Regions from separate parts of the Peribacillus sp. NPDC046944 genome, predicted to be linked through region 1. Evidence: riboswitches for the same ligand, from Rfam matches in the RefSeq annotation. Region 1 holds a riboswitch; the other holds the start of a gene.

What was found. A riboswitch is a leader RNA that binds a small molecule or an ion and turns the genes downstream of it on or off. The one in region 1 is predicted to bind cyclic di-AMP.
Region 2: it holds a riboswitch for cyclic di-AMP, as region 1 does, so the genes downstream of both, ACQKIC_RS15265 (potassium-transporting ATPase subunit F) here and ACQKIC_RS20155 (cation:dicarboxylate symporter family transporter) in region 1, are expected to answer to the same signal.

What each region holds. Positions count from the first base shown of each region.
Region 1 covers NZ_JBNNML010000019.1:16,361-35,338, reverse strand. Annotated here, with positions in the region: gene ACQKIC_RS20190 (hypothetical protein) at 96-290, shown strand; gene ACQKIC_RS20185 (helix-turn-helix domain-containing protein) at 552-986, shown strand; gene ACQKIC_RS20180 (ABC transporter ATP-binding protein) at 983-1,717, shown strand; gene ACQKIC_RS20175 (ABC transporter permease) at 1,714-2,445, shown strand; gene ACQKIC_RS20170 (diacylglycerol/lipid kinase family protein) at 3,608-4,510, shown strand; gene ACQKIC_RS20165 (hypothetical protein) at 4,627-5,289, shown strand; gene ACQKIC_RS20160 (efflux RND transporter periplasmic adaptor subunit) at 5,303-6,562, shown strand; cyclic di-AMP (ydaO/yuaA leader) riboswitch at 6,737-6,885, shown strand; gene ACQKIC_RS20155 (cation:dicarboxylate symporter family transporter) at 7,059-8,321, shown strand; gene ACQKIC_RS20150 (class I SAM-dependent methyltransferase) at 8,391-9,125, opposite strand; gene ACQKIC_RS20145 (hypothetical protein) at 9,278-10,060, shown strand; gene ACQKIC_RS20140 (D-alanine--D-alanine ligase) at 10,217-11,299, shown strand; gene ACQKIC_RS20135 (UDP-N-acetylmuramoyl-tripeptide--D-alanyl-D-alanine ligase) at 11,446-12,825, shown strand; gene ACQKIC_RS20130 (PP2C family protein-serine/threonine phosphatase) at 12,884-14,035, opposite strand; gene ACQKIC_RS20125 (protoglobin domain-containing protein) at 14,247-15,575, shown strand; gene ACQKIC_RS20120 (hypothetical protein) at 15,602-15,928, shown strand; gene ACQKIC_RS20115 (ATP-binding protein) at 15,903-16,334, shown strand; gene ACQKIC_RS20110 (STAS domain-containing protein) at 16,315-16,614, shown strand; gene ACQKIC_RS20105 (DEAD/DEAH box helicase) at 17,517-18,978, shown strand, end outside.
Region 2 covers NZ_JBNNML010000008.1:52,280-63,170, reverse strand. Annotated here, with positions in the region: gene ACQKIC_RS15285 (histidine kinase) at 1-2,253, opposite strand, end outside; gene kdpC (potassium-transporting ATPase subunit KdpC) at 2,317-2,874, opposite strand; gene kdpB (potassium-transporting ATPase subunit KdpB) at 2,899-4,938, opposite strand; gene kdpA (potassium-transporting ATPase subunit KdpA) at 4,961-6,634, opposite strand; gene ACQKIC_RS15265 (potassium-transporting ATPase subunit F) at 6,660-6,734, opposite strand; cyclic di-AMP (ydaO/yuaA leader) riboswitch at 7,229-7,369, opposite strand; gene ACQKIC_RS15260 (DUF2294 domain-containing protein) at 7,595-7,990, shown strand; gene prpB (methylisocitrate lyase) at 8,315-9,223, opposite strand; gene prpD (2-methylcitrate dehydratase) at 9,237-10,673, opposite strand; gene mmgD (citrate synthase) at 10,765-10,891, opposite strand, start outside.

The sequences.
Region 1 (18,978 bases):
GTCTCTTAAACGTAAGCCCGTAATCAAATAACGCATATAAAACGCCAGGCACCTTCGGTACGATAAACGTATCAATCAAAGGAGGTGCCATCCTTATGTCCACAAACAAATTAACCATTGTTCCAGTAAAACTCGATCCTTTTCCAACTGAAACTACTTCGTTTCATTCTTCTGAATACACTGCTGTACTAGGCTGTGTTATTAAAACAGCTGAAGCTGAAATAACTTTCTTCAATGGCGTAGATGAGCACATTATCCAAACCATTATGAAGGAGCTGAAAAGTCGATAAAGCATGATTTTACGAGTGTGCAAAACATCTATATTATTTGTGGAAAGACTAATAACATTTGGTAATTGACTATAGGATGAATTTTTTGATTGGGTTGATCGCTCGCCTTTCTTCGGAAAAAATGCCATACATTCGCACTCATCGGGTCCTTATTTTGTATATGTTTTATTTTTGCTACGAATCGTAACAATAAAGTAAATAAATGTAGGTGGACGATTGCCTGTAAGTTTGTTGATAATATAATTTGGAGGTATGAAAAAAATGATTAATATGAATATTAAAGCATTGCGTATACAGCATCAACTTACACAAGAAGAAGTAGCAGAACGTTTAAATGTGTCTCGACAGGTGATAGCCAAATGGGAAAAAGGGGACTCTACACCCGATATCCAATATTGTATGGAGCTCGCGAAGCTTTACAATGTTACATTAGATAATCTTGTTCGTTTTAAACAACAAGAAAATGGCTTCGGTGTACCACCGAAAGGAAAGCATTTTTTTGGTACAGCCACACTAGGTGAACGAGGACAAATTGTTATACCTAAAAAAGCACGGGAACTGTTTCAATTAAATCCAGGAGATACGCTAATTATCTTGGGGGATGAAGAGCGTGGTCTTGCGATTGTACCTGAACAAATGTTGAGTAGCTTTTTCAATATGGTAAACCAAAATTTTAAACAGGAGGAAGATAAATGAACAACGCTATTACAATCAACTCCCTAACGAAAACATATGGTACTAAAAATGCTGTTGACCACGTCTCTTTTTCAATTCAAGAAACGGAATTATTTGGCCTTCTTGGTGTTAATGGTGCAGGAAAAACGACATTGATTAAAATGCTTTCGTGTCTAACAAAGCCTTCGAGCGGAGATGCAACATTGTTAGGGAAAAGTATTATAAATGAGCCAGAGCAAGTACGTACTGCGATTGCGGTATCCCCACAAGAGACGGCGATTGCACCCAATCTAACGGTACGTGAAAATTTAGAGTTAATGGCTGGAGTACACGGCTTTAATAAAGAGAAAACAAGGATAATAATTGATGAAATGATTGTTCAGTTTTCATTGCAGCCTTTTGAAAAGCAACGCAGCAAAACATTATCAGGTGGTTGGCAACGCAAATTGAGCATCGCTATGGCTTTAATTAGTGAGCCGCGGATTTTATTTTTAGATGAGCCGACACTTGGATTAGATATTATCGGACGCCGTGAACTTTGGGCTTTAATAAAAAAACTGAAGGAAAAAACAACCATTATATTAACGACGCATTATTTAGAGGAAGCAGAGGCATTGTCTGACCGTATTTGCATTATGAAAGACGGGCAAATTAAAGCAATTGGTTCGGCTCAAGAGCTTATTGAAAAGGCTAACACAGTGAGCTTTGAGGATGCATTTGTGTATTTTGTAACGGAAGGTGATATCCAATGAGAATGCTCGTATTTGCAAACAGAACGACAAAGGAAATTTTAAGGGACCCACTATCACTCTGTTTTGGAATCGGCTTCCCGGTTGTGTTATTACTGCTGTTATCCGCAATTAATCGTAGCATTCCAGTTGATCTTTTTAATGTTGATTCACTAACTCCTGGTATCGCGGTATTTGGTCTATCCTTTATGGCTCTCTTTGCCGCACAAGTTTTATCGAAAGACCGAGCAAGCTCATTTTTAACAAGGCTTTTCACAACACCTATGACATCAACAGATTTTATTATGGGCTATTCTTTACCTTTACTAATGATGTCGATTGTACAGGGGATTTTTTGTTATATTGTTGCGATGTTTATGGGGTTAGCCATCTCTCTTTCTATGATTGTGGCACTAGCTTTACTCATTCCAACATCAATTATTTTTATAGGGATTGGGCTATTATGTGGAACGCTGTTAAGTGAAAGAGCAGCTGTAGGTATTTGTGGAGCACTACTGACCAATTTATCTGCATGGCTTTCGGGCGCATGGATTGACTTAAACCTGATTGGTGGCCTATTCAAAGACGTTGCATTTATTTTACCATTTGTTCATGCAGTCGAAATGGGAAAAGCTGCTCTTACTGGTGAATACGGTGATATTTCCCCTCATATCTGGTGGGTGCTTGGTTATGCCATCATCATATCGGTAGTAGCAATTGCAATGTTTAAAAAGAAAATGCAGGCAGAATAATTATAATAAAGAAAGCAAAGAACCCAGAAAAATAAATTTTCGGGTTTGTTTAGCACTTTCCTCCATGACAAACTGCCTCACTTTTTACATGGTATCTTAAAATTCACTTAAGAAAACCCTGCTCAAGCTTAAAGCAGTAATGAATGGAAGCAAAACCCATTATTTATGAATTTTTTGATTGGGTTGATTGCTCGCCTTTCTTCGGTATCAGTACCTGGTGAAGTTAATAACGGAATTACCTAATGTACCGTTTTATGAACATCTTAAACAGCTTTTTTTTGCTTATTATATCTATACCATCCAAATAACAAACCAAGTATAGCTGTTATTACACCATATTTAAGCAAGATAATTATGTATTCCATGGTAGACAAATAGGATGTTTCAGTCACATCAAAACTCACTCGTGTAACTTGTTCATACCTTACAAATAAAATTCCTATACCTATTCCCATAAAAAAAACTATATATAGCGCTTTTTCTAAGTATTTTTACCATTTTAATATCCCCTTATAACGTTCATATACTAACTATTCAATTAGGAATGGAAAAACACCTTTTTTTAGCTACTTGCCAGGTAAACATTAATTATGAGGAAATAAACCCAGTTAACATAATCCCCATAAGCATAAGTATGTTGCCAATTTTCTTATTGAATTGGTTAGATTCAATCATAGAGGGTTACTGAAGGGCGACGATCCTTTATTGAATCAGTTACCTGGACCTGACTGTTCAGCGTATGTACTTGACCCTAAAGCGTAGATTGACCTGACGATAGATAAACTCTTAAGGATGAAGTCGGGGGATGGAGCAGGATATGGGACTGGTAAAGATACAGAGGCTTTAGAGGTGATTAGAGAGGTCTTTTTAAAAAAAGACCAAATGGTGTCATCTTGGAAGGTTTTTTGCTTTATGTGGAAAAGGACGAGACTAGAAGTACCCTTTGTTCCAAGCTCATCATATTAATGAAAGATCATTTGCATATACACTCATGACGTTTTGGAAGGGGCTGCCGCCTCTTTTTTTTATTTTTTATACGTCTTTCTTCATATTAATAATTTAATTGCTTCAACTATTCATGATTGAGTTTTAAAAGGAGGAAAAAAGGAAAAAGTAAAGGGAAGCGTAGCGTAGCTATTCATTAAACGGGGGGGAACAGGATATGAGATGGAAAAAAGGAATGCTGATCTATAACGAATGTGCAGGAAATAGTAAGGTGGAAAAGGCATTAGAGGAATGTCTCCCTATTCTGACACCCCAAATTGATGAATTTCTTATTCTTCAGACCAAGGAAAAGGGTGATGCTGACAAGTTTTGTTCGGAATATGGAGAAGGTATGGACGTAGTATTCGTTCTGGGAGGAGATGGAACGGTGCATGAATGTGTGAATGGTCTTTCTCCACTCGAACATCGACCGCTTTTGGGAATATTACCTGGAGGGACGTGCAATGATTTCTCCAGAACCTTGGAAATACCTCAAAATATCCGTCGTGCGGCGGAAACTATAGTGAACGGAAATGTCCGTATGATCGATGTGGGGAAGGCGGACGATCATTACCTTTTGAATTTTTGGGGTATTGGACTGATTACCGATACGTCAAACAATATAGATGAACAAGAAAAAAGTAAATTCGGGAAGATTGGTTATTTTTTAAGTGCAATTAGAACGATAGGCGATCAAGAACCGTTTCCTTTTAGAGTCGAATATGATGAAACGTGTGTCGAAGGAAAAGCTGTCATGATTTTAGTCTTGAATGGTAATTTTATCGGAACGAATTCAATGCCTTTTTCAATGGTCCAGCCAGACGATGGGCTGTTTGATATCGTCATCGTGAAAGAATCGAGCCTAAGTGTATTTAGGGAGATCTTAGCCATGAAGAGTTCGTTGACTGAAAGTGTCAGCTCAGAGTCAGGTGTCATGTATATCCAGGCAAGAAAATTGAAGGTGGAAACCGAATTACCTCTCGAAGTCGATATGGATGGAGAGATTTATAATCAGACGCCTACACAGATAGAAGTTCTGAAACATCATCTTGCTTTTTTGTCTCCTAGCTCAGGAGTATAACAGAATCAGACGCATTAAGAGTATATATTTATATTTATTCCTCCTTATTTCTGCATTTGTTTACAAAATAAGATAAAATATAAAATGATATTTCATTTTTTGCAGGAGGAACATACATGATATACCAGGTCCGATTGTTAAAGGGTATTTTTGAACCGCAAAGAAGCCGTTACCAATTGCAAAATGCGGAAGCGGTCACACGACTTTTCTGGAAATTAATAGGATTATATTTTCTTAGTGTCTTAGTTTTTTCAGTAAGTGGATATTTTGGAATTGGTTCAGAATCATTTTCTAAAAATATTACGAAGATGGATGTAAGTGAATTTGAAACGGGAAAATTACTGATTGTAATTGGAAATATGATTGCAGGATTGTTTTATCCTTCTATTTATATCTTTTTAGCTTCTTTATTCTTTTGGGTAGTATTGGATATCCCATACATAAAAACCGTGATTGTTCAAATGATTACGCTTAGTTTGCACTTACTGGAGAAGGTTTTGTTAATTCCCCTTTTTGTTTTGATGGATATTGGGCATGATGCCAACCCCTTTTCACTTGGAGTCATCAGCCAGTACTTCATTCGAAGCGATTACTTTATTCATTTTTTTAGTGAAATCACCATTTTTCAAATTTTAATCATTTCTTTACAATATTATTATTTGAAGGTATATACGGAACGAAGCAAGGCCTTTGTCTTATCAATGATCATTCTATTTTATATTGCCTCGTGGTTTGCTAAAGCATTTTTAGCATATCTACAAGTTGGCGTATTCGTATAAGGCGGTGAGAAAAATGAAAAAGTGGAAATTAGCAGCCCTATCAGTAGCATCTTTGGCCTTGATATCGGGTAATATTTACTTGATTGAAAAAAAAGACAGTAAAGTGGAACGGACCGTTTTTACCGAAAGATGGACACAAGTTAAGAAAGATACCATAACTGAAACATTTCAAACAAAGGGAATCTTTAAACCGGCAGAAGAATATGATGTTTATTTTGATGCTAAAAACAATGATTTTCAGAAATTCCTGGTTCACGAAGGGGACGAGGTAACGGCTGGAACATCCCTATTTGAATACACTACAACCGAACTGGATGCACTAAAAGATAATTTGGAAGCGGAAAAGGCCGCAACCGAAGGAGAAATCGTCGGAATTGATGAGTACATAAATAAGTTGAAAGCTTATCAAAGTGGTCTGGCCCTGGATTCAAACAAAACGGTTATCGATGAGACAGTAGAAAAGAACCTAAATATAGACATCACCACTTCTTCCTCAGACTTAATTAAAAGTAATATTGAGCAGGAGATGTACAAGCAGGAACTTGAAAAAAATAGCTTGAAGGAAAAAGTGGTCATGCTAGAAGCACAATTAAGCTCAATTGAGGTGCAAACCAATGCCGTTGAGACGACAAGTGAAGCGGATGGTGTCGTGAAGAAGATCAATAAAAATTTAACGAATCCGATTATTTCAATTGCTTCGACAGAAATGGCCATCGAAGGTTCCTTCTCTGAAGAAGAGTTAAAGAAGGCAGAGGTAGGGATGGAGATAAAAGCTAGTTCTCCTGATTTGAAAAAGAGGTTGGGCGGAACCATCAGCCGTATACATCCTTATCCCAAAGAGGAGCCAACCCTAAAGGATGAAAATCGCTATACATTCGAAGCGGAAATTGTAACGGAAGCAGAGAATAAGGAAGCGCTATTAGACGGTTCAAAGGTCGACCTTACCGTTATAACGAATGTGAAGACGGGAGTCCCGACTGTTCCAACAGAAGCGATACATGAACGGAAGCAGCCGCATGTCTATAAAATGACCAATAAAGGGCATTTGAACCGACAATACTTTACAAAAGGGGCTCAAGCAAAAGGGAAGCAAGAGATGCTTAAAGGTCCAGCAGTGGGAGATGTCATCCTTTTAGAACCGAAAAAGGTAGTGAAGAACCACTCTTACTTCATTACCCCGCTCAAATTGGACAAGGTTCACTCTGCAACTTTTAAGAAACTATCCAAAAGGGAAAAAGTTAGATACATTTTACTAGGATTTTTGGAAAAATAATTTTCAGTTAAATCAAAAATGGCCATAATTTTTTACTGTTAAAACTAATTACCTATTTAAACAATAAGTGTAAACCCACGTAGCACTCAATATTCTTAATCCCCTCTGTACTTTCGGAGTGTGGGGAAAGAAAATATATTTACAGATTAATATTTTTAGTATAATATTTTAATATAAGTTAGCTCGCTTAATCTTATAAAAAAGAACGGGGGAACCAATTTTGCGGATTATATTCGCTAGGGGTGAATTCAGAGATGAAAGGGCCATTGTGTTTCCGATTCCTAACCCGACAGCTAACCCCGTAAGCGTCTTCGAGGGAACATGTGTGAATAACACGCCAATAGGGAAAATGACACGTAGGGTGTCTTTTTTTTAAGCGTAAGGATAGAAGTTTTTCAATATACAGAAAAATTTTTCTCTTTTTATTAGTATCTTGTTTCCCTTACCGAGACAAATGTTTTTACATCAAAGACTATATGGAAGGTGAGGAAATTAAATGAAGAAATTCAAACTGAGTTTAGCAAGCCAAATATTCATTGGCTTAATTCTAGGAATTATCGTAGGTGCTATATTTTATGGAAGTGAGACGGCACAAAGCTATCTACAACCATTAGGTGATATCTTCCTACGTATGATTAAAATGATCGTCGTTCCAATTATCGTTTCTAGCCTTATTGTTGCAGTTGCAGGCGTGGGCGATATTAAATCAGTAGGGAAATTAGGTGCCAAGTCACTATCCTACTTTATAGTAGTAACACTAGTTGCAATAGGCGTAGGTTTATTATCTGCCAATATTATTCAGCCTGGCGCGGGCGTAAATATGGGTGAGCTTGAACAAACGGATATTTCCACTTATGTTGACACAGCAGAAACTAAGCAACACGAATCCTTTATAGATACAATCGTTCATATTGTCCCATCTAATCCGATTAAAGCAATGGTAGAAGGCGATATGCTTGCAATCATTTTCTTCTCAGTCTTGTTTGGACTAAGCATTGCAGCTATCGGTGAAAAAGGAGTACCAGTATTCCGTTTCTTCCAAGGTGCGGCGGAAGGTATGTTCAATCTAACCAATATGGTTATGAAATTTGCTCCGATTGGGGTATTTGCACTAATCGGTGTGACAATCTCTAAATTCGGTTTATCATCACTAATCCCATTAGGAAAGTTAGCCCTTTCCGTATACGGAACGATGATTTTCTTCGTAGTTGTCATCCTGGGGCTCATTGCAAAATTTGTAGGCTTCAGTATCTTTAAGTTAATTGCCATTTTGAAAGAAGAATTGATCTTAGCATTTTCCACAGCAAGTTCAGAAGCGGTTCTTCCAAGAATCATGGAGAAGATGGAGAAAGCCGGTTGTCCAAAACATATTACGTCTTTTGTTATTCCGACTGGTTACTCATTCAACCTAGATGGTTCCACATTATACCAAGCTTTAGCAGCCATCTTCATTGCTCAAATGTACGGCATACATCTAAGTGCTTATGAGCAAATAACGCTAATGTTAGTGTTGATGATTACCTCTAAAGGAATTGCCGGTGTACCGGGCGTATCCTTCGTTGTACTTTTAGCAACATTAGGTACGGTGGGCATCCCAATTGAAGGACTTGCCTTCATAGCAGGTATTGACCGTATCCTTGATATGGGTCGTACTGTAGTAAACGTTATTGGTAACTCTTTAGCAGCCATCGTTATTTCCAAGTGGGAAGGTCAATTCAACCCTCCTGCCGAAAAAGGAAAACTCGAACAGGCTTCTTAATATAAGTCAAAACTCCAGGGTGATTGCACTCTGGAGTTTTTTTGTATTCAGATGAAAGTCGAAAACAACTTATTGATGGACGATCCAGAAATGGGAGTCAGGGGAAAAGTTCATAGCCATAACGCTTTCATTAAATGAATCTTGGTGAAAGGTTTCCAAAACAGTCAGTTGGGCTTCTTCTAGGCAATCAAGGACTTCCTGCTGACTCGGGATATGGAGATAGGCCTCTTCTTGGTGAGACTTTCCCTTTGTGAAGATATCACCGAACTCATATAGCCGTTCATCCTGTTTACTATCACACCAAATCATTTCTTCCTGTTCCCAAAAATTAAGATACCTTTCATTACTGTCGCGAATCGGTGTGGTGAATAGGAAACGGCCTCCTGGTCTAAGTATGCGTTTGATTTCTTTCAAAGCGAGAATGCGGTTTTTTCGTTGAGGGATTTTCATTAAACCATGAAAGGAAAAGAGTGCATGGTCGAATGACGAGTCGTTGAAAGGGATTTCCGTGGCATTCCCAAGAAAGAATGGAATCTCCATATTTTCATCTTGTGAAAACTTCCGGGCTTCTTGAATCTTGGAGGGTGAAGGGTCCAGTCCGGTTATATGATGAAACCCATTCTTGTATAGAGCAAAGGTCGTCCTCCCTGTACTGCATCCAATATCAAGGATGGAGTCGGCTTGATGAAAGTATTTATCGAATGCAAATTTTTCGAGTTCCCAAAGACCCCAATTTTTTGATGAATCGGCGACAGCGTCTTCCTGCAAGTGATTGATGAAATCGTCTTTTTCTATTTTATCCATCATTCATCCTCCAAGCTTTTATTTTTACTATAATATGGAAATTACTGCCTGTCTAGTTTCTTATTTTTACTACTATTTTATATACACTTCGTGAATATTAAAAAGTTTGATAAAATAGAACTATTGATGAAAGGCTCGGAGGGAATATAATCATGAAAAATGAAGGTAATGACATCTTATATATGCATATGCAGGCTTCCGAAAGATTTGTCCTTTTTAATGGCCTTAATTTTCGAGAATTCTCCTATTCCTTACCGCATAGCTTGAATTCCATCTTATTATTGAAACATCAATATGATGGTGGGGAGTACGATTTGAATGTCTTGCTGGAGAGCGTTTCATCTGAGAACGTTTATAAGCTACTTAAAGAGGATGTTCGTGCATATGGAGATTTCTGTTGGGTCGATTTTAAGGAAGCGGATTGTCTAGAAGAATTGGACGGCAGGGAATTAGCGGAACTCCTATATGTGGGGCATACCAAAAATCACTTAGAACCCCCTTTCTTTCACAAACTGAATAATCAATTTGTCTATCTGGCCCAAGATGATGGATGGTTTAATAAAATTTACTTTCGTTCGATTTCAACGTACTATAAGATGCTGGGAAATTTACTTCCGTTGAAGCTTGAACCATTGAAAGTCGAAAGAACATGGTTAGGAATGAGGAAGAAAAAAGAATTGCCTGCAATTCCTTTGGATATTATTTCTTCCCTGGCTCCTATATTGGCGGAAGGTATAGTTTTTTCTTTTAGACATGTGAAGATTACAAGGACCAAAATCGAGATCCCAGCATGGATCGTGGGAGATTATTTGAACATGGATGAGATGCATGATGATTTCTTAGATAGAAAAGAACAAGGACCTGATGCCTTCATTACTTTTCATCGTAAAGAAAAGGTTTGGGAGAGCGTTATCAACACGACGCTATATAAATAACTTCTTTAGCTAATTAAGGGTTTGGGTCGTAGGACTTGCAACTGGGTGCATAAACTTCTAATTATAGCTATAGAAGGGGGAACTTTCACTTTTCCCGTTTTAGTGTAAAGTGTTACAATGGAACATGGTTAAAAGAATATTGGAGGGTAATAACTCATGAAAACTAAACTTGGTTTGCTTTATGGTGGGAAATCTGCGGAACATGATGTTTCTTTGCAGACAGCTTTAGCAGTCATTAAAGCTCTCGACTTAGCAAAGTTTGACATATATCCGATTTACATAACAAAAGAAGGTTCTTGGGTAAATGGTCCAAAGTTGACTGGTCCGGCAAAATCCGTCGAGGAATTGGCTTTATCATCCGATAAATTGACTTCTCCTTTGTCATTGCAAGCCCATTTAACTGATGAAAATAGTGGGTCCACGGGTTATGATGTCATTTTCCCTCTTCTACATGGACCGAATGGCGAAGATGGAACAGTACAGGGGATGCTTGAGCTGTTGAATCTTCCTTATGTGGGAAATGGGGTACTGGCTTCATCCGCAGGGATGGATAAGGTCATCATGAAAAATATTTTTGCACAGGCGGGATTACCGCAAGTTAACTATACATGGTTCATCCGCTCGGAATGGGAGAGTAACACAGAACGGTCCATTGAGAAGGTGGAAGAAGTATGTGGGTACCCTTGTTTTGTAAAACCGGCTAATTTAGGCTCAAGCGTAGGAGTCAGCAAATGTAATAATGCTAATGAGTTGAAGAAGGCAGTCGCAGAAGCATTTCAATTCGATCGGAAAATCATCGTTGAAGAAGGAGTCATCGCCCGTGAAGTGGAGTTTGGCGTGATTGGGAATGATACCCCATCTTGTTCTGTGGCAGGAGAAATCATTCCTAAGACAGACTTTGACTTCTATGATTATTCAGCTAAATACGTCGACGGAAATTCAGCGATGGCCATACCTGCCGAAATAGAGGAAAGTCAATACAAAGCTTTATCTCAAATGGCAATCACAGCCTTCAAGTCATTGGACTGTTCCGGACTCGTCCGGGCCGATTTCTTTTTGACGAAAGATGGAAAGGTCTATATCAATGAAGTGAATACGATGCCTGGCTTTACGCCATTCAGCATGTTTCCGCTATTATGGAAGCACACGGGTCTTGAATATCCACAATTAATAGAAGAACTTGTGAAGCTTGCTTTAGAGCGCTATGAAGAAAAACAACAAATTAAATATACAGTGTAAGCGGTAATGTAAAGTGGGTTCCTGTATTTCAATTATACGCAGGACTTACTCTAGCAAGCAGGAATCGGTTCTCCATGCCGATTGCTGCTTAGTTTGGTTATAAAGAAAATGGAAGATTTAGTTTGATGAACGAAGGAGGAACGAAAGTGATAAAGAGAACGTTGAGACAAATATCTGAGATGGTAAATGGATTGAACGATAGTAAGGTATTTGAACCCATTGAAATTAATGGTGTAACCATCGATTCAAGAGCGGTTACGAAAGGATGCTTGTTCGTTCCGTTAAAGGGAGAGCAAGTCGATGGCCATCAATATGTCAGAAGTGCCATTGCGCAGGGAGCATCCGCTTCTTTTTGGCAGCAGGATATTCCGAATCCACCTACTGATTTACCAATCATCCTTGTGGAAAATACTGAAAAGGCATTACAGCAATTGGCACGCGCTTATCGGGACCAATTGAATATTAAAGTCATTGGAATAACGGGGAGCAATGGTAAAACCACTACGAAAGATATGACGGCTGCCCTGCTGGCCACTACCTATAAAGTCCATAAGACGAATGGTAACTTCAATAATCATCTTGGATTACCACTTACTATCCTATCCATGGATGAGGAAACAGAAGCAGCCGTTTTAGAAATGGGCATGAGTAGTCGTGGGGAAATCGAATTTTTATCCAAGCTAGCAAAACCAGATGTAGCCATTATTACAAATATAGGCGAATCGCATTTGTTGGATTTAGGCTCGCGAGAAGAAATCGCCAATGCGAAGCTAGAAATCGTGGAGGGATTGCCACAGGGCGGAACGCTTATTTACCATGGTGACGAACCTTTGCTGGAAAGCCGGATTCAAAAGCAATTCCCCCATTTACGTGTCCTATCCTTCGGACGTACGGAGCGGAATGACTTGTTCCCATTGACGATTACCCAAGAGGCAGACAGTACCTCGTTTACACTTGGTGGAGAGAATCAAGGTGACTATCAAATCCCGGTTTTGGGTCAGCATAACGTGCTCAATGCATTGGCTGCCATTCTTGCCGCAAAAGAACTGAATATAGGTAACGAATCCATCCATAAGGGCTTAGAAGCCATTCGCCTTACAAACATGAGGATGGAGATGGTCGAAGGCATAAATGGGCAGAAAATCATTAATGATGCTTACAATGCCAGCCCCACTTCCGTCAAGGCAGCAATTGAGCTGATTGAAGGTCTATCCGGTTTTAGGAATAAAATCCTTGTACTTGGAGATATGTTGGAGTTAGGAGCAAGCGAAAAAGATTTCCACTTGAGAATAGGTGAACTGATAGCGGTTGATCAAATTGATAAGGTCTTTACATATGGACCGCTTGCCGATTATATTGCTAAGGGTGCACGTAAAACATTTGCAGCTGAGAATGTTCAATCTTTTCAAGATAAACAACAATTAATAGAAGCGCTACAGACTTCTACTGATGCCCATGATTTAATTTTGGTCAAAGCTTCAAGAGGCATGAAGTTAGAAGAAGTCGTAAAAGCCTTGCAAAAATGATGAGAAATAGAAAAAGAGCCGATTTCATTATGAAATCGGCTCTTTCTCTATTGGAGGCCTAAAACAAGGTACCAGCAATGATGCAGATATCATCATTGATTTCGGAATGCTTCATCCTGGAGAGTAATAATTCATGAAGAAGATCTGATGTATCTAAGTGGACATTATCTATAAACTCCTGTTCAATCTTATCGAATCTATGAATGGTATGGTTACTGGGAGACTCAGAAAGTCCATCGGTATATATAACGAAACGACTCCCAGCTTCATAGTGAATGGATCCTTTTTCTATAGGCATATCTGGTACAAGACCTATAGGCATCGAGCCATTACTTAAAATTTGCAATTCATTATTGCAAGGGGAATACATCATTGCAGGAGGATGCCCATTGTTAACATATTCAATAATTCGAGCGGCCGTATCCACAAAAGCAATGAAGGCCGTAAAGTATGGGGCATTCGTATTTTCCTTTTGATACTCCTGGAACAGATGACCCATATGCTTGTTCAGTTCTTTCGTAATGAAGGTGGGGTCTTTTACACGCTTGATAAGCCCAGGCATTAAAGAGCGGATAGACATGCTGATGAGTGCGGCTTGAATTCCTTTTCCACAAACATCGATGATGATGAACCCGTATTTCCCGTCCTCGACCTCCTGCCAGTAAAATAAATCCCCCGACAGCTCACTTGATGGCTGGAAAAGCCCCTGGATTTCGATATCTTTCTTTTGTATGGATGTAGGAAGGACAAGCTGTTGAAAGTTTTGAGCTACACGCAAGTTTTGCTTAACTTTAAGTCCGATATTTACTAGTTCCTGTTCCTTCATCTTCGTTGAGTATAACTGCATGCTAATATTCTGAAGAGCTTTCAATTTCAGCTTAATCTCCACTGGGTCTGCAGGGAAGGCCATCGACTCATAAATCGTTTTTTTGGGTAAGGTCTGTGGATCCTTTAACTTTTTTGAACGCTTATATATGAATAGTATGGGTATCTCATAAGACTCGGCTAAAGCAAACAAGGCGGTTTGTTGGGAGGAGTCTCTCGAAAGGTATAAAGGTAGGATGAATAAGGATTGCAATAAGTCCGTCTTATTTCGAAACAGATGTTGTTGTCCTACCGGGTCTTCTAAAAAAATGACTTTCTTGTCTAGTGTTTGTAATACAAGGCTAAAGTCTCTACATTCTGGGATATCCAACGTATATATATTCATATAACCCCCTGATATTTGTTAGGTTGTGCATATGCAGGACTATTATACTATACAAAGACACATTTCATGCTTTTTTTGCACAAGAATTCATAATATTGTTGATATTACTGCACGTTTTTTGGGTTATGATGTAAAATATGGTAGGTATAAAGTCTTACGAGGGGAAGGGGAAATACAGTTGAGTGGGTGTCCATTTACATCATTATTTAGTTTGAAAAATAAGGAATCATTGAAGAAACAAGAGAAGCATCCTACAGTCCCCATTAAAATAGGATCTACTCCGACTCGTGCACCTATATTCTCGGAAATTGAAAAGGGAAAGAATGCTCTTCAGCTTATGTTTGTGAATTTGGAAGAACAGGATATTACGACACTTATGAGTCTAAAGCCTATTATGGAAAAGAACGTTGAAAAGATAGTGGACGCTTTTTATGCTCGCATTTCGGAAATTCCCAACCTAACCATGATCATTCAGGAACATTCCACTATTCATAGGTTAAAGCAGACATTAGAGAAATATATTCTGGATATGGTTTCGGGGGACGTCGGGGAGAAGTACGTGGTACGACGTAAGGTTATTGGTAGTGTGCATAACCGGATAGGTCTTTTCCCAGAGTGGTATATCGGTGCCTTTACCATCATTCAGCATGAGGTCCTGCAGATGCTGACCCGTGAGTGTGATAGTTGGCAAGAAGCCCAGGATTATTATTACTCATTTCAAAAGCTTTGTTCATTCGATATGCAAATTGCGATCCAGACATATATAAAGTCTTATACATCCTCCATGATGAAGCTAAATGAGATTGAGGAGCTTCAATACCGTTTGAACGATTCTTCATCCATATTGGCATCCAGTGCGAAACAAACCATGGCTTCGCTAGCCGAACGGGATACTCGGGTCCAAAGCATGCTCGAAGATATTGATGAAATTAATACTGGGTCAAAAGCGATGATCCATCATGTTGAAGCAGGAAAAGGCAATGTCACGAAGGCTTTGAAGAAAGTCGATGATGTCGTGGACTTAATCGAAAAAGTTAAGAACTTAACAGAGGAACTGAATGAGGACTCCTTACATATTGGGCAAGTGGTACAGACGATACGCACCCTATCTAATCAAACCAATATTCTATCGCTAAATGCAGGGATTGAAGCAGCTCGAGCAGGCCAACACGGAAAAGGTTTCTCTATAGTCGCACAAGAAGTTAGAAACCTTGCCCGCAAAACCGAGCTATCACTTGATTCCATTCAACAACAGGTGGCATCAGTCCAGAAGACGGTGATGAAATTTGATGAGAGTTTTCAAAGTATCGTGGATGAAGCGAGATTCTTTAGACATGTAAATAAAGAAATCATAGATATCCTGGATGATTCGGTAAGAAGCGTGAAAGAGAGCGACGGGAAAATCAGTCATTTGGGCGGAGAAATTGGAGAATTTAGATCAACGTTTGAGGAACTCACATCGGCTTCTTCCCAAATATCAGAGATGGCTGAGCAATTGAGTTCGTTGAATATTGAACTATCGCAGAAGTTCAAGGGTTAATGGATACTAAATTAAAGAGGTGACCTATGATGAAAGGGTACCTGGAATTTGAAGGGAAAACGTATGCATCAACGTATGAAATGACACAAGTTCTTTTAGAACAGGCGAATGAAAAGATTATTCGAATTGACTTGGGGGAATTGCCAAACAGTCCCGAGGAAAGGCTTTCGATAAAGTTGTGGCTGTTGCAAATCGATCGATGCGTGGAAGAAAATACTTTAGAAACAAAAGCAATAATAGGTTCAGTCTGGAGCCAGTTTTACCGATTAGAACATCAGGAAGATTATATTCATCCATATCTTTCAAAAACTTTGGAGCAGATTCAAAATGCCAATAAAAAAAATCCAGGTTAGACAGTTGAATGTGAAAACGCTCGCCCAGACTGTAAATGAAATCATGCAGGAATTTGAAATGTTTAAGGTAAAGGATAGCTCTGAATTTTTGTTCTTTAATGTGAAATTAGTGATTTGGGAACTTTTATCGAACATTATACAACATGAAGGTCAGGATAAAGCAGATCTAGAGATTGAGGAAGAAGCCTTCGAGCGAATCTCCATAAAAATTCATTCATTTGCTGGAGGGTTTAATTGGGAGAGCTATAGGAAGATGGAATGCCCCGATGTGAGTAATGAAGGGGGCAGGGGCTTATACTTGATCCAGCAATTATGTGAGTTTTCCTTTGATGAGGCAGGAAAAAGAGCTACAGCGGTATTTAATGTGAAAGAGGTGGTGGGCGCGCATGCTTCATGTCCATATTGATCAAAATACGTTTAATGTGCATATCTTAAGTGATATTCATTATGAGAACTCGTCCTATCTTGAAAGGCTATTGAATACCTTCCAGGTTCCGGATAATATAGATCGCCTTCAAATCGATTTATCAAAAGTGAAATTTATTGATAGCACCGGCATTAGTTTCCTCGTTAAATGGTTATATCCATTATCCGCAAACTTGGAAATAGAAATGACGGGTGCAACGAAGCCTGTGAAAAAGATATTGTCCATTTGTAAAATCGAACAATTCGTTTTATTGGTCTAAATGGGAAGGAGTTCGGGTACCATATGGGTACCCGGATTTTTTTTATTTCGGAATCGGTTGGGCATCGTTCCTTATTTCACTTCTAGGAGAAAAACCCGATGAATGGGTATCAAGACTATTGTTTTTGGGGGAAATGGATATTTGACATGTCGGCTTCCCGCCGTATTCTTTATAAGTAACGATGGATACGAAAATATCCTTTATTGCAATAACAGTTTGAAAATGGTAATATGAAGTATGAGTTTAAATGTCTTATCATTGATGAATAATTAATTAGATTAATCAGGTTGAGGCAACATATTGTTTCTTCTTTCATGTTTTTCATGAGGTTTTTTGAGATTATTTTAGATTAAATAGGCCGCGCGTCTGGTCATATATAAAAGCTGCGTACCACAGTGGCTTTAGTAGCTAATAGGGAAATAAGCTGCATTTAGCGTCTTTCCACTTCTGCACATCCTCAACGCACCGGGCCTGTTTTGTATAAGAATCTTGGCGCTCGTCAAGTTTTATTCAGACAGACTTTTAAGTCTGTGGAATAATAGGTGCAGCAGCCCTCACCTGAAATAAAACGGTGAATAACCGTTTATGCTACTTTTAATTTTCCATTTTGAATTTAATTTTGGTTACATGCACTTTTAAAAAGATGGGCGTATGTTAAAAATAAGTCTACACGTGCGCAATGCATTAAATGCCAGTGAAACGCAAGTACTGGTATATTTCCTTTTTAAAAAATCATATTGAGTTCATTAGAGCTAAAAGGTAGATATTCTTTTAGGTGATAATGATAAACTTTTTCATAAGAATAAAGTAGAACATCTGTCATGATGATGAGGATTTGAACTAATCAATTCGTGCATTGAATGCACGTGTAAATTTACGATATAAAAAGGAGTACGAAAACATTGACATTGTTTAGCGAATTAGGTTTAGATAGAACGTCTATGAAATCAATAGAAAAAATGGGATTTGAAGAAGCGAGTCCGATTCAAGCCCAAACGATTCCTCTAGCACTTGAAGGTAAAGATATTATTGGTCAAGCGCAAACGGGAACAGGTAAAACAGCAGCATTCGGTATTCCATTGATGGAAAACATCGATATTGCCAACGAAAATGTGCAAGGGATTGTTATTGCACCTACTCGTGAGCTTGCCATTCAAGTTTCTGAAGAACTTTTCAAACTTGGTTACGGAAAGCGCGCTCGTGTATTAGCAGTGTACGGAGGACAAGACATCGACCGTCAAATCCGTGCCTTAAAGAAAAAACCACATATCATCGTTGGTACACCTGGTCGTCTGTTAGATCATATCAAACGTAAAAACATCAAATTAGGTGGAGTTCACACTGTAGTCCTTGATGAAGCGGATGAAATGCTTAACATGGGATTCATTGAGGATATCGAGTCTATCCTTTCAACGGTTCCTGATGAAAGACAAACATTGCTTTTCTCAGCTACAATGCCTGACCCAATCCGTAAAATTGCAGAACGTTTCATGCATGAACCAGTTCTTGTTCGTGTAAAAGCGAAAGAGATGACTGTTGACCGCATCGAACAATACTACTTGGAATTAAGAGAAAGTGAAAAATTCGATACATTAGCACGTCTTTTCGATATCCAAACACCAGAACTTGCCATCGTATTCGGACGTACAAAACGTCGCGTCGATGAATTGTCTTCTGCATTGAATATCCGTGGCTATAGTGCTGAAGGAATTCACGGTGACCTTAGCCAAGCGAAGCGTATTTCTGTATTGAAGAAATTCAAAGAAGGAAATCTTGATGTCCTTGTAGCTACGGACGTAGCCGCTCGTGGACTTGATATTTCCGGTGTAACACATGTATACAACTTTGATATTCCTCAAGACCCAGAAAGTTACGTTCACCGCATCGGTCGTACAGGACGTGCCGGTAAACATGGTATTGCAATCACATTTGTAACACCAAGAGAAAGAGGGCAACTTCAAGCAGTTGAACATACAACTAGAAAACGTATGGAGAGAATGAAAACTCCTACTTCAACTGAAGCGTTGCAAGGGCAACAAAAAGCAGTAACGGAGAAAGTTCTTTCTGCAATCGAGAATGACGATTTATCGTTATACCTTGGTCAAGCTGAAGAGTTATTGAAACAACACAGTGCAGCTGATTTAGTTGCAGCTATGCTTAAGTCAATGACGAAAGAACCGGATCAAACTCCGATTAAATTAACTGAAGAATCTCCTTCAATGCGTCGTAACCGTGGTGGAAGCAGTTCATCTAACAGACCGCGTAATGGACGTAGTTCTTCAGGCAGAAAAGATTACGGTAGCGGGGCAAATAAACGTCCTAGCTCGAACCGTAAATCTAATGGCTATGGCAACCGTAGCACAA
Region 2 (10,891 bases), on a different contig from region 1:
GATTTCTTGCCACCTTTCTTTTGTTGAATGTCCAATGATGACTTGTGTAGCTTTTTTGTCTTGTAATTGTTTAGTGACTTCACTTACCACCATTCGCCTGTTGGTTGTTGAATACATTTCGAAAGTACCACCTAATCGTTTCGTAAGGTTCTTTATTTTATCCAATATAATTTGCTTGTCATTAGGTAATGTTCGTTGATCCTTCACATACACTACATACCACTTTGCTTTAAGTCGATAGGCTATCCGAAAGCCCCTCCTAATCAAACGCTCAGAGTCTGGTTTAAGGTTAATGCAAACAAAGATTACTTCTGCTTTTCTCCAAGGGCCCCTTACTCCTTCTTTTCGCTTGAATGATTCTAACCTATCGTCTACATCATCTGCTAATTCACGGAGTGCAAGTTCTCTCAAGGCTATAAGATTTCGAGTCTTAAAAAAATTATTCAAGGACTGCTCCACCTTATCCATGGTATAAATATTCCCTTCTTGCATTCGCTGCCTAAGCGCCTTTGGGGAGACATCAATTAATTCAAGCTCATCGGCCAATTGTAGAATCCTGTCAGGAACCGTTTCACGTACGCGAACCCCTGTAATTTGCTCTACACTATCATTCAAGCTTTCTACATGTTGAATATTCATAGTAGAAATAACGGATATCCCAGACTCCAATATGTTCATAACGTCTTGATAACGTTTTTGGTTTTTACTTCCTGGCACATTTGTATGAGCCAATTCATCTACCAGCACAACTTCAGGATTACGGATGATGATTCTGTCAAGATCCATTTCCTCTAACAAGACGTTCTTATACGGAACCTGTTTCCGGGGTATTGTTTCTAACGTGTCAACTTGGGAAGCCGTTTCTTTACGACCATGTGTCTCCAATAATCCAATCACAATATCAATTTCACTTTTCTTTAATTGATTGGCCTCCCTCAGCATGGTATATGTTTTCCCTACGCCAGGAGCAGAACCAATATACACCTTTAATGTTCCTCTTTTCACTCCCTGTATTTTTTCTTTTATTTCTTCAGACGAGAGTCTTCGGTATGGATTCTTTTTCTTTTTTTTTGACTGAACGGCAGGCAATACCCTTTCCCCTTCTCCTTTTGTCCTATCCGCTACAACACATACATCAATGTTTTTCGTTTGGCCCAATATCTTATTGACTATAGAACCATGGATGATTTCTTCCCATCTCGTCCTTTTGGATTGACCCAGGATAATCCGGGTTATATAGTGCTTCATGGCATACCCAACGATTTCTTTTGCAATATCACCCCCGTTTATGGCTCTTTCTTCAAACTTCCCATTTAGCTTTATGATAAGTTTTTGTATAGAACTTTTAAATAACGACTCCTCTTTAGATAGCTCTTTCTGACTTAGAATAAAGCTAACCACCACTAAATCTCCGCCTAATCGTTTGGCTATTTGATCGCCTCTTCGAATTAAAATGGAGCCATTCCAATGGTATTGTACACATACCAAGATTCGTTCAGAAGCACCTGATGGTCCCATTAACCCTTCCTGTTCTCTATGTTCAGTAAGATCTTCTTCTACTTCTCCAGCCAAAAAACGGAGTGACAGCTCCCTAAGAACCGCTAAGTTATCTCGATTATATAGTTTCATATCGGCTTCTGTTTTCTTGTTGTTTTCCATGATTTTTCCTTCTAGCAGACGTTTAAGTATTGCTTCGGGTGTCACATCCAGGAGGCGTACTTCGTCAGCCAGCGTCAACGTATTCTCGGGTAGGATCTCACTTACATGAAGCGGGAGATTCAGTAGGTGTTCAGCAACTTTCTTTACTCCTTTCAATTCATAAATATTTATTGTTGTGATAACGCTGATATCACTTTTTATTAATTCCATAACATCTTCTAATCTAGTCGGATTTTTAGCAGACGGCCGGTTTTTGTGAGCTAACTGGTCAACTAAAACCACTTCAGGATTTCTTTTTTGAATTTCATCTACATGTAAATCTTGCCTGATAAGTCCATTACTCTTCCATTCAATTGTGGGCACTGCCTCTAGGCAACCCACTTGCTCCATTGTCATTTGGTTACACCCATCACTAATAATCCCGATAACTACGTCAATACCACGCCCTTTCAACTCATTTCCTTCCATAAGCAAATGATAGGTTTTTCCGGACCCACTAACAGATCCGAGTATAATCTTCAGTCTGCCTTTTTTGATGTCGGAAATAGATTGTAGAATTTCATCTGGTGTTTTCCTTCGAAAGTGTTCGTTCATATAACTACCCCCAGATTCCTTTCTAGATTAATAGGAGAGTGAATAGAACTCTCCTAAACTCGATTATTTTAGATCATCCAAAGCAATATTTAATTTCAACACATTAATATGAGGTTCGCCGAAAAGTCCAAATGAACGATTTTCCGTATTTTCTTCGACTAGATTATATAAACTTTGTTCAGATATATCCCTCTCTTTTGCGATACGCGGAACCTGAACAAGTGCTCCTCTTGGAGAAATATTTGGATCAAGACCTGACCCAGAGTTTGTCATCAAGTCAGAAGGTATTTCCTCTTTTTTAATAGAAGGATTCGCTTTTAGAAATTCAGACATTTCACTTTTGGTTCGTTTGATCATTTCTTCATTAGATGGTGAATAGTTTGGCGACCCTGAACCTGCAGCGTCGTATTCTATAGAAGAAACCCGGCCATGAAAATAGCCAGCCTCTTCAAAAGATTGACCAATTAATTCTGACCCGATGATTTTCCCTTTTTCATTTTTAATTAAGCTGCCTTCAGCTTGTGCAGGCATCATCACTTGTGAAAGTCCTGTTATGAGTAACGGATAAGCCATACCACATATCATGAATAGCACCAAAACTACACGTATATTTTTCAACATCTATTCTCACCCTTATATTTGATTTTAAGCTACTTTAAACAGTTCAAGTATTAGGTCTATACATTTAATGCCAATGAAAGGAACGACCACTCCGCCTAATCCATAAAGGAACAAATTCTTAGTTAATAATCTTGAAGCGCTCATCGGAACATATTTTACACCCTTCATGGCTAACGGGATCAGGAGCGGGATAATAATGGCATTGAATATCAATGCTGATAATATCGCACTTTGCGGTGTGGCTAATCCCATTATATTTAATGTATTCATTTGTGGGATAGCCAGCATGAACATAGCTGGTATGATCGCAAAGTATTTAGCCACATCATTGGCAATGCTGAACGTTGTTAATGCTCCACGTGTCATGAGCAACTGTTTTCCAATCGCCACGACTTCAATGATTTTTGTAGGATCTGAATCCAGATCCACCATGTTTGCTGCTTCTTTGGCTGCATTTGTTCCTGTATTCATTGCTAGCCCCACATCTGCCTGTGCCAATGCAGGGGCATCGTTCGTGCCATCCCCGGTCATCGCGACAAGTTTGCCTTCCGCTTGTTCACGCTTAATTACGGCAATTTTATCTTCCGGCTTTGCCTCTGCAATGTAATCGTCTACCCCGGCTTCTTTCGCGATCGTCGCGGCCGTTAAAGGATTATCTCCGGTACACATGACGGTTTTGATGCCCATTTTCCTCAATTCATCAAATCGCTCTTTCATACCTGCTTTAACGGTATCTTTCAAATAAATGACACCTAGGATCCGATTTCCTTCTGCGACTACTAAGGGCGTTCCCCCTTGGCTTGCTACTTCATCACTAATGTCTTGCAAATCGCTGGGAATGTTTCCGCCTTCTTGCTTTATATAGTTCTTTATTGAATCGACGGCACCTTTTCTGACGATTCTTCCATCGGAAAAATCTGTCCCGCTCATCCTCGTTTCTGCCGTAAAGTCAATGCCTTCCGAGTCACTTTTTTCTAATTCTTTTTCAAGTAATCCTGATCTTTTGGCAAATTCGACAACAGAGCGGCCTTCCGGTGTCTCATCATGTAAGGATGAATAGGCTGCGAATGTAGTAAGTTCCTTCTGATTCACACCCTGTACTGGCAGCAAGGCATGAGCCATCCGGTTACCATGTGTGATCGTGCCTGTTTTATCGAGAATGATAGTATTGATGTCTCCTGCAGCTTCTACCGATTTGCCCGATTTGGCAATCACATTGAATTGTGTCACTCTGTCCATTCCAGCTATGCCTATCGCTGAAAGAAGACCCCCTATGGTTGTTGGGATCAAACATACCAATAATGCCACCAAAGTTGCGATTGGCAATGTCACTTTAATATAGGAAGCAATAGGTACGAGTGTCACGCAAACAAGCAAAAAGATAAGCGTCAAACTCACAAGGAGTGTACTAAGTGCAATTTCATTCGGTGTTTTTTGCCGTTTAGCTCCTTCTACCAAGTCAATCATTCGATCCAGGAATGACTCCCCCGGATCACTACTAACTTTTATTTTTATATAGTCACTCATTACTTTTGTTCCTCCAGTAACAGAACTGAAGTCTCCACCCGGTTCTTTTATGACATTCGCGGATTCACCAGTTATGGCCGATTCGTCAACAGCAGCCACCCCTTCAATGACATCTCCATCACTAGGAATTAAATCATTGGCCTCCACTAAAACCATGTCACCTTTTTTCAGTTCCGTGGCATCGATTATCTTTACAGATCCATCTTTTTGGATTAACTTTGCTTTTGAATCAAGCTTTGTCTTTTTCAGACTATCCGCTTGTGCTTTACCACGACCTTCCGCTAATGCTTCAGCAAAGTTGGCAAACAGGATCGTTAGGAGCAAAATGAAAGTCACTGCACTGGTATATCCCCTATCTGATATTCCACCAAATAAATCGGGAAATATAGTTAGAAAAAGGGTCAAGACAAATCCTATTTCCACCACAAACATGACTGGATTTCGTGCCATGGCTCTGGGATTCATTTTTTTGAAAGCATCTTTTATTGCTTCAAAAAGCATTTCATTATTTACTTTTCCATTACGCATCGTATTCATCTGTACTACTCCTTTTCATCGTTTATCTAATCGTTAACCATTCTGCGACAGGTCCTAGGGTAATCACTGGGAAGAAAGTCAAAGCTCCAATAATTAATACCGTACATAAAAGAATGACAAGGAATGTAGGATTATCTGTTTTAAATGTACCCATCGTCTCTGGAACACGTTTTTTAGCAAGTAATGACCCAGCAACAGCAATCATGGCTATCATGGAAAAATAACGGCCAAACAACATGACCAAACCTGTGGAAATGTTCCAAAAAGGTGTATTATCCCCTAAGCCCTCGAAACCAGAACCGTTATTGGCTGCAGCTGAAGTAAACTCATATACAATTTGAGAGAGCCCATGGAAACCTGGATTTGAAATGGCCGATGTCCCCATCTGTGCCGTTAGTGCAATAGCAGATGGTACCAAAATGATTAACGGATGTAGAAGGATCGTCATGGCTATTAATTTCATTTCCGGCCCTTCAATTTTCTTACCTAAAAACTCTGGTGTACGCCCGACCATCAGTCCAGCAATGAATACAGCCAATATGGAATACACAAGAATGTTCATCGTGCCTACCCCATCACCGCCAAATACACAGTTCAGCATCATCATGGCCAGTGGCGCTATACTCCCGAGCGGCGTCAGCGTATCATGCATATTATTAACTGAACCTGTAGTGGCAGCTGTAGTCACCGTTGTAAATAGGGAACTCTGAGCCATCCCAAATCGCACTTCTTTCCCTTCCAAGTTTCCACTCTCTTGTGAAAGGCCTATTGCCTCCAATTTAGGATTTCCATTTTGTTCACTAGCATAATTCACATTTAGGAAGACAAGCATCATGAGTCCCATTGCTGAAAATAAGATCCATCCTTGTTTGTTATTTTTCGCCATATATCCGAATGTTAATGGAAGGGCAGCAGGAATGAGAAACATCGATAAAATCTCTAATACATTCGTAAATCCATTAGGGTTCTCAAATGGATGCGCCGAGTTGACACCGAAGAATCCACCGCCGTTTGTGCCAAGGTGCTTTATTGACTCCAATGCAGCCACAGGTCCTCTTCCAATATGTTGGGTGGCTCCCTCTAACGTAGTAGCCATTACCGTAGAACCAAGGGTCTGTGGTACCCCCTGGGATACCAGAACCAAACTGACAAAAATGGAGAGAGGCAGTAGCACCCGAGTGATCGAACGAATTAAATCTACATAAAAGTTCCCTAAACTCCTCTGACCGGTCAAACCCCTGAAAAAAGCGATGCATAAGGAAAGACCGGTTGCTGGTGTCGTGAACATCAAGAAGATGATGACAACCATTTGTGATAAATACGAAAGTCCGGATTCTCCGCTATAGTGCTGTAAATTGGTATTAGTAAGAAAGCTTGCTGCCGTATTGAATGCCAATAACGGTTCCATGTTGGCTATCTCACTTGGATTACCCGGTAAAACTCCCTGAAGCCGTACAATCATGTATGAGATGACAAACATGACTAAGTTACTTAGGAGTAATGCCTGTGCATATTGCTTCCAATTCATATCAAATGTCTTAATACCAGATATTTTAAATATGCCTCGTTCTAACCACCCGAACATACGATCTTGCCTTGTGGTTTCAAGGGAATATACTGCCGCTAAATATTGGGCCAATGGTATGGCTAGGATCACTACCAAAAACAACACCATACTGATTTGTAAAAAATCCATTTACATTTCCTCCGTTATCGTTCTATTAATATTTCTCTGGGTATAATAAAGCATGAATTAAATACACGGTAACCGCCCCGACAATAAGAATGAATAACATGTTCTACTACTCTCCTTTTTTCGTTATAACTTTGTTACAAAAATGAATGAATCCATAGAAAAGTAAAAAGGGTGTACCCATTAGAAAGATTGTTATAGCATCCATCCGAACCTTCCTTTCACTTTTTTAAAAATCTTTACAATTTACCTCCTTCACGATTAGTGGAGAAATTGGTGCCAAAAAAAACACAAAAAATAGACCAATGCTTACCCTTTCTCCAATAGTTCGCATTGCATGGCTATCCTAGTTTCAATAGTGAAAAAAATGATTCACAATCCAAACAAGAATATTTGCAAAAGCAAACAGTATTAGTGGAGAAAAAGTACTCATTGGTCTACTTATCGCCCAGCAAGCTTTTCAGCGCTCTTTGCGATCTGTCTTCCAAGAAACCTTTTCATGTAATTATAGGCATAATAAAAAGACCTACTGAAATGACAGGTTGCCATTTTGCTACAAACACAACAAAAAAGCCTCCTGGATCAAGGTGGTCTTATGACCTCCTTCGCTTTAGCCGACGAAGTTAGCTGACGGGTAGGATGGCGAAAGAGTTCACATCCCTTCTGCAAATGCAGAATTAACCCCATAAATAGTGGGTCCTCCGTTCTCAATTACTTGAGATTTGGCCGATATCAAATTTTTATTGATGAGCATATTCTACGCTCATCAGCAAACCTTTGTAAACCTCATTAAAGTTCCATATATTCGCAAATAGATTCATATTTTACCATATACTTCCGTTTTTCCAATTAAAAGTATTATTTACTCATTAATCCTATATATTTCTAATATTTTAATATATATACAAACTTGTATTGACAAAAACTTGAATCCGGCATTATGATGAATCCCATATACGATCGATGAAAAAAATCGGAGGCATTATGTTAAACCAAAAAAAGAAAATTGAAGCCGAAATTAGTGCAGCATTCATTAAATTCCAGCGTGATTTAATAGGCAGAGGTCCACAAGAAGTTAAAACCTACATTATTAATGACATGCTGATCACTCGTTTTAAAGGAGTGTTGACTGTCGAAGAAAAACACCTTGTCAGTCAGGATTCTGGAAAGAAGCTTGTAAAAAAAATGCGCTCTCTTCTACGTGAAATGTACAGTCAGGATTATGAAAAAATTGTTGAGGATCTAACAGGTTGTAAAGTCCTTTCTTCACACAGTGACATTAGTACCAAAACGGGAGAACGGATCGAAGTTTTCATAGTTGATAAGGATTTGGAAAAATACCTAGAAAATCTAAAATAAATGGTGAATTTAGCAGACATCACCTCAATTGGAAGAGCAGAAACATGGGTGAACTAACTTTCTGTTCTTCATTCTTTTATTAAACCATGCTCTATTGTTTTTCCACACGCCCTAACCTCATTCCGGAAACTTGACTACTGGTTTCTCTTTATACTCTTGGCCGCACTTTTCCATATCAAATAGTTATAACCATAGATTCTACATATCTTACAAAATCCTATTCATAGTCTGCCAAGCACTTCACTCTCTCCCCATTAAAACGCCAGGACAAAGTCATCTGAAATAGGAATCCCTTAATCTTTGCGATTAAGGGATTCACATCATTTATTGGTCTTTAGTTAAAACCGTTTTAGCGATATCTTTGTCTAGTCCTTCAAAATCATGATAAGCAATAGTTTCATATAACTCACTACGAGTTTGCATATCTGATAAAGCTTCCTTTTGTGTGCCCTGGTTCTTGATTTGTTTAAACACTCTCTCATAGGCTTTAGCCGCCACGCGAAGGGAAGTTACAGGATATATCACCATTTGATACCCCATATCATGAAATTCTTCTGCGGTGTAATAAGGCGTTTTCCCAAATTCAGTCATATTCGCCAATAGCGGTACGTTAATCCGTTGGGCAAAATGCCGGAATTCCTCTTCTGATTGAAGTGCTTCAGGGAATATGGCATCTGCCCCCGCTTCGATATAGGCATGTACTCTCTCAATGGCAGCTTCTACCCCTTCCACTGCCCTTGCATCAGTACGCGCCACAACAATAAGTGAAGGAGCAACCTGTTTAATCGCTTTTATCTTTTGCTGCATCTCTTCAGAAGAAACGAGCTTCTTTCCATTAAGATGACCACATTTTTTGGGCAAATCTTGATCTTCTATTTGGACGGCAGCTATCCCTACTTCTTTCATCTCTCTTGCTGTACGGGCCACATTTAAAACCCCTCCAAACCCTGTATCGATATCCACAAGGATTGGCAAATCTGTAGCCCGAACAATATCTCTTGCACGTTCTGCCACTTCTTCTGAAGATACAATACCTAAATCCGGTAAACCTCGGCTAGCTGTATAAGCAGCTCCGGATAAATATAAAGCTTGGAATCCTGATTCTTTAGCCATGAGTCCCGCCATAGCATCATGTGAACCTGGAATTTGTAATATACCTGGTTCCTGTATTAATGTTAAGAAGCGTTCTGCTAGTTCTTCCTGTGATGATTGTCTATTTACGATCCAAGCCACTGATAAGCCCCCCTTAGATTAAAAATAAATCAACGAATTCGTTAACTTTTAAATTTGATAATGCCTTTGGATTCAAGCAAGCTTCTTGAATTTTATTTTGTTGTTTTTGTGAGTAATGAGTGCTAATGTTGTCTTTAAATTTCCTTAAAACCTTTGGAAATGCTTCTTCTCTTCTAAAACGATGACCAAGAGGGTATTCGCATTCCACAAATTCTGAAACCGTTCCATCTTGATAATGAATTTGAACAGCGTTGGCGATTGAGCGCTTGTTCGGATCTAGATAATCCTTCGTATATTGTTTATCTTCCACTACCACCATTTTATCCCTCAATTGATCAATTCTTATATCCCTTGCCGCTTCGTCTTCGTAATGGTCTGCCGTAACATTTCCATTAATTAAACCAACGGCAGTTATATATTGAATACAATGGTCACGGTCCGCAGGATTGTTTAAAGGTCCTGTCTTATCAATGATACGAATAGCTGATTCATGTGTTGTGATGGTGATCTTTTCTATTTCATTCAAACGGTTTTTAACTTCATCGTGTAATTGCACTGCACACTCGGCAGCTGTTTGCGCATGAAATTCAGCTGGGAAAGATACCTTGAATAACACATTTTCCATTACATACGAATCTAATGAACGAGCTAGCTTCAGTTCTTGCTTATTGAACAAAACATCTTGAAATCCCCAACCTGGTGCTGAAAGAGCTGTCGGATATCCCATTTCTCCTTTTATAGCCATCAATGCTAAATGAACACCCCGGCTTGTTGCATCCCCAGCAGCCCATGATTTACGAGACCCTGTATTTGGTGCATGACGATATGTACGGAGACTGGAGTTATCAATCCATGCATTGGATATAGCATGAATAATCTCTTCTCTAGTGCCTCCAAGAGCTTTTGTCACAACAGCCGTCGTCGCTACTTTTACGAATAACACATGATCAAGACCGACTCGATTCAAACTGTTTTCTAATGCTAATACACCCTGAATTTCATGTGCTTTAATCATCATTTCAAGAACATCCTGTACCGTTAGTGCTTCTTTTCCTTCTGCAATATTTACTCGGCTTAAGTAATCCGCTGTCGCAAGAATACCTCCCAAATTATCAGATGGATGTCCCCATTCGGCAGCTAACCACGTATCGTTATAGTCCAACCATCGAATCATACAGCCAATATTAAATGCACCTTTGACTGGATCCAATACATATGAAGTACCTGGAACACGCGTGCCATTTGGTACTACTGTCCCTGGGACGACCGGTCCTAATAATTTCGTGCATTCTGGATATTGAAGTGCTAAAATCCCGCAGCCAATTGTATCAAGTAACACATAACGGGCAGTCTCGTACGCCTCTGTACTAGTAATCTCTTTGTCTAACACATAATCTGCAATTGTCTCTAATAATACATCCGTTTGATTAATTCCATTCACCTTTAGCATTTTTTCATTCCCTTTCTATGCAAAATCATTTATTATTAGAAATGGTCGTTGGTCAGAACGACCATTCGGCGAGCTAATAACTTACATTTTTTTAGTTGGTTAAAATAGTGTGGTTACGACGCTCGCCTATATAATTTACTCGAGGCCTAAAAAGTCGGTTGTTTGCATGTTGTTCAACCACATGAGCGCATAACCCTACTGTTCTAGCACTAAAGAAA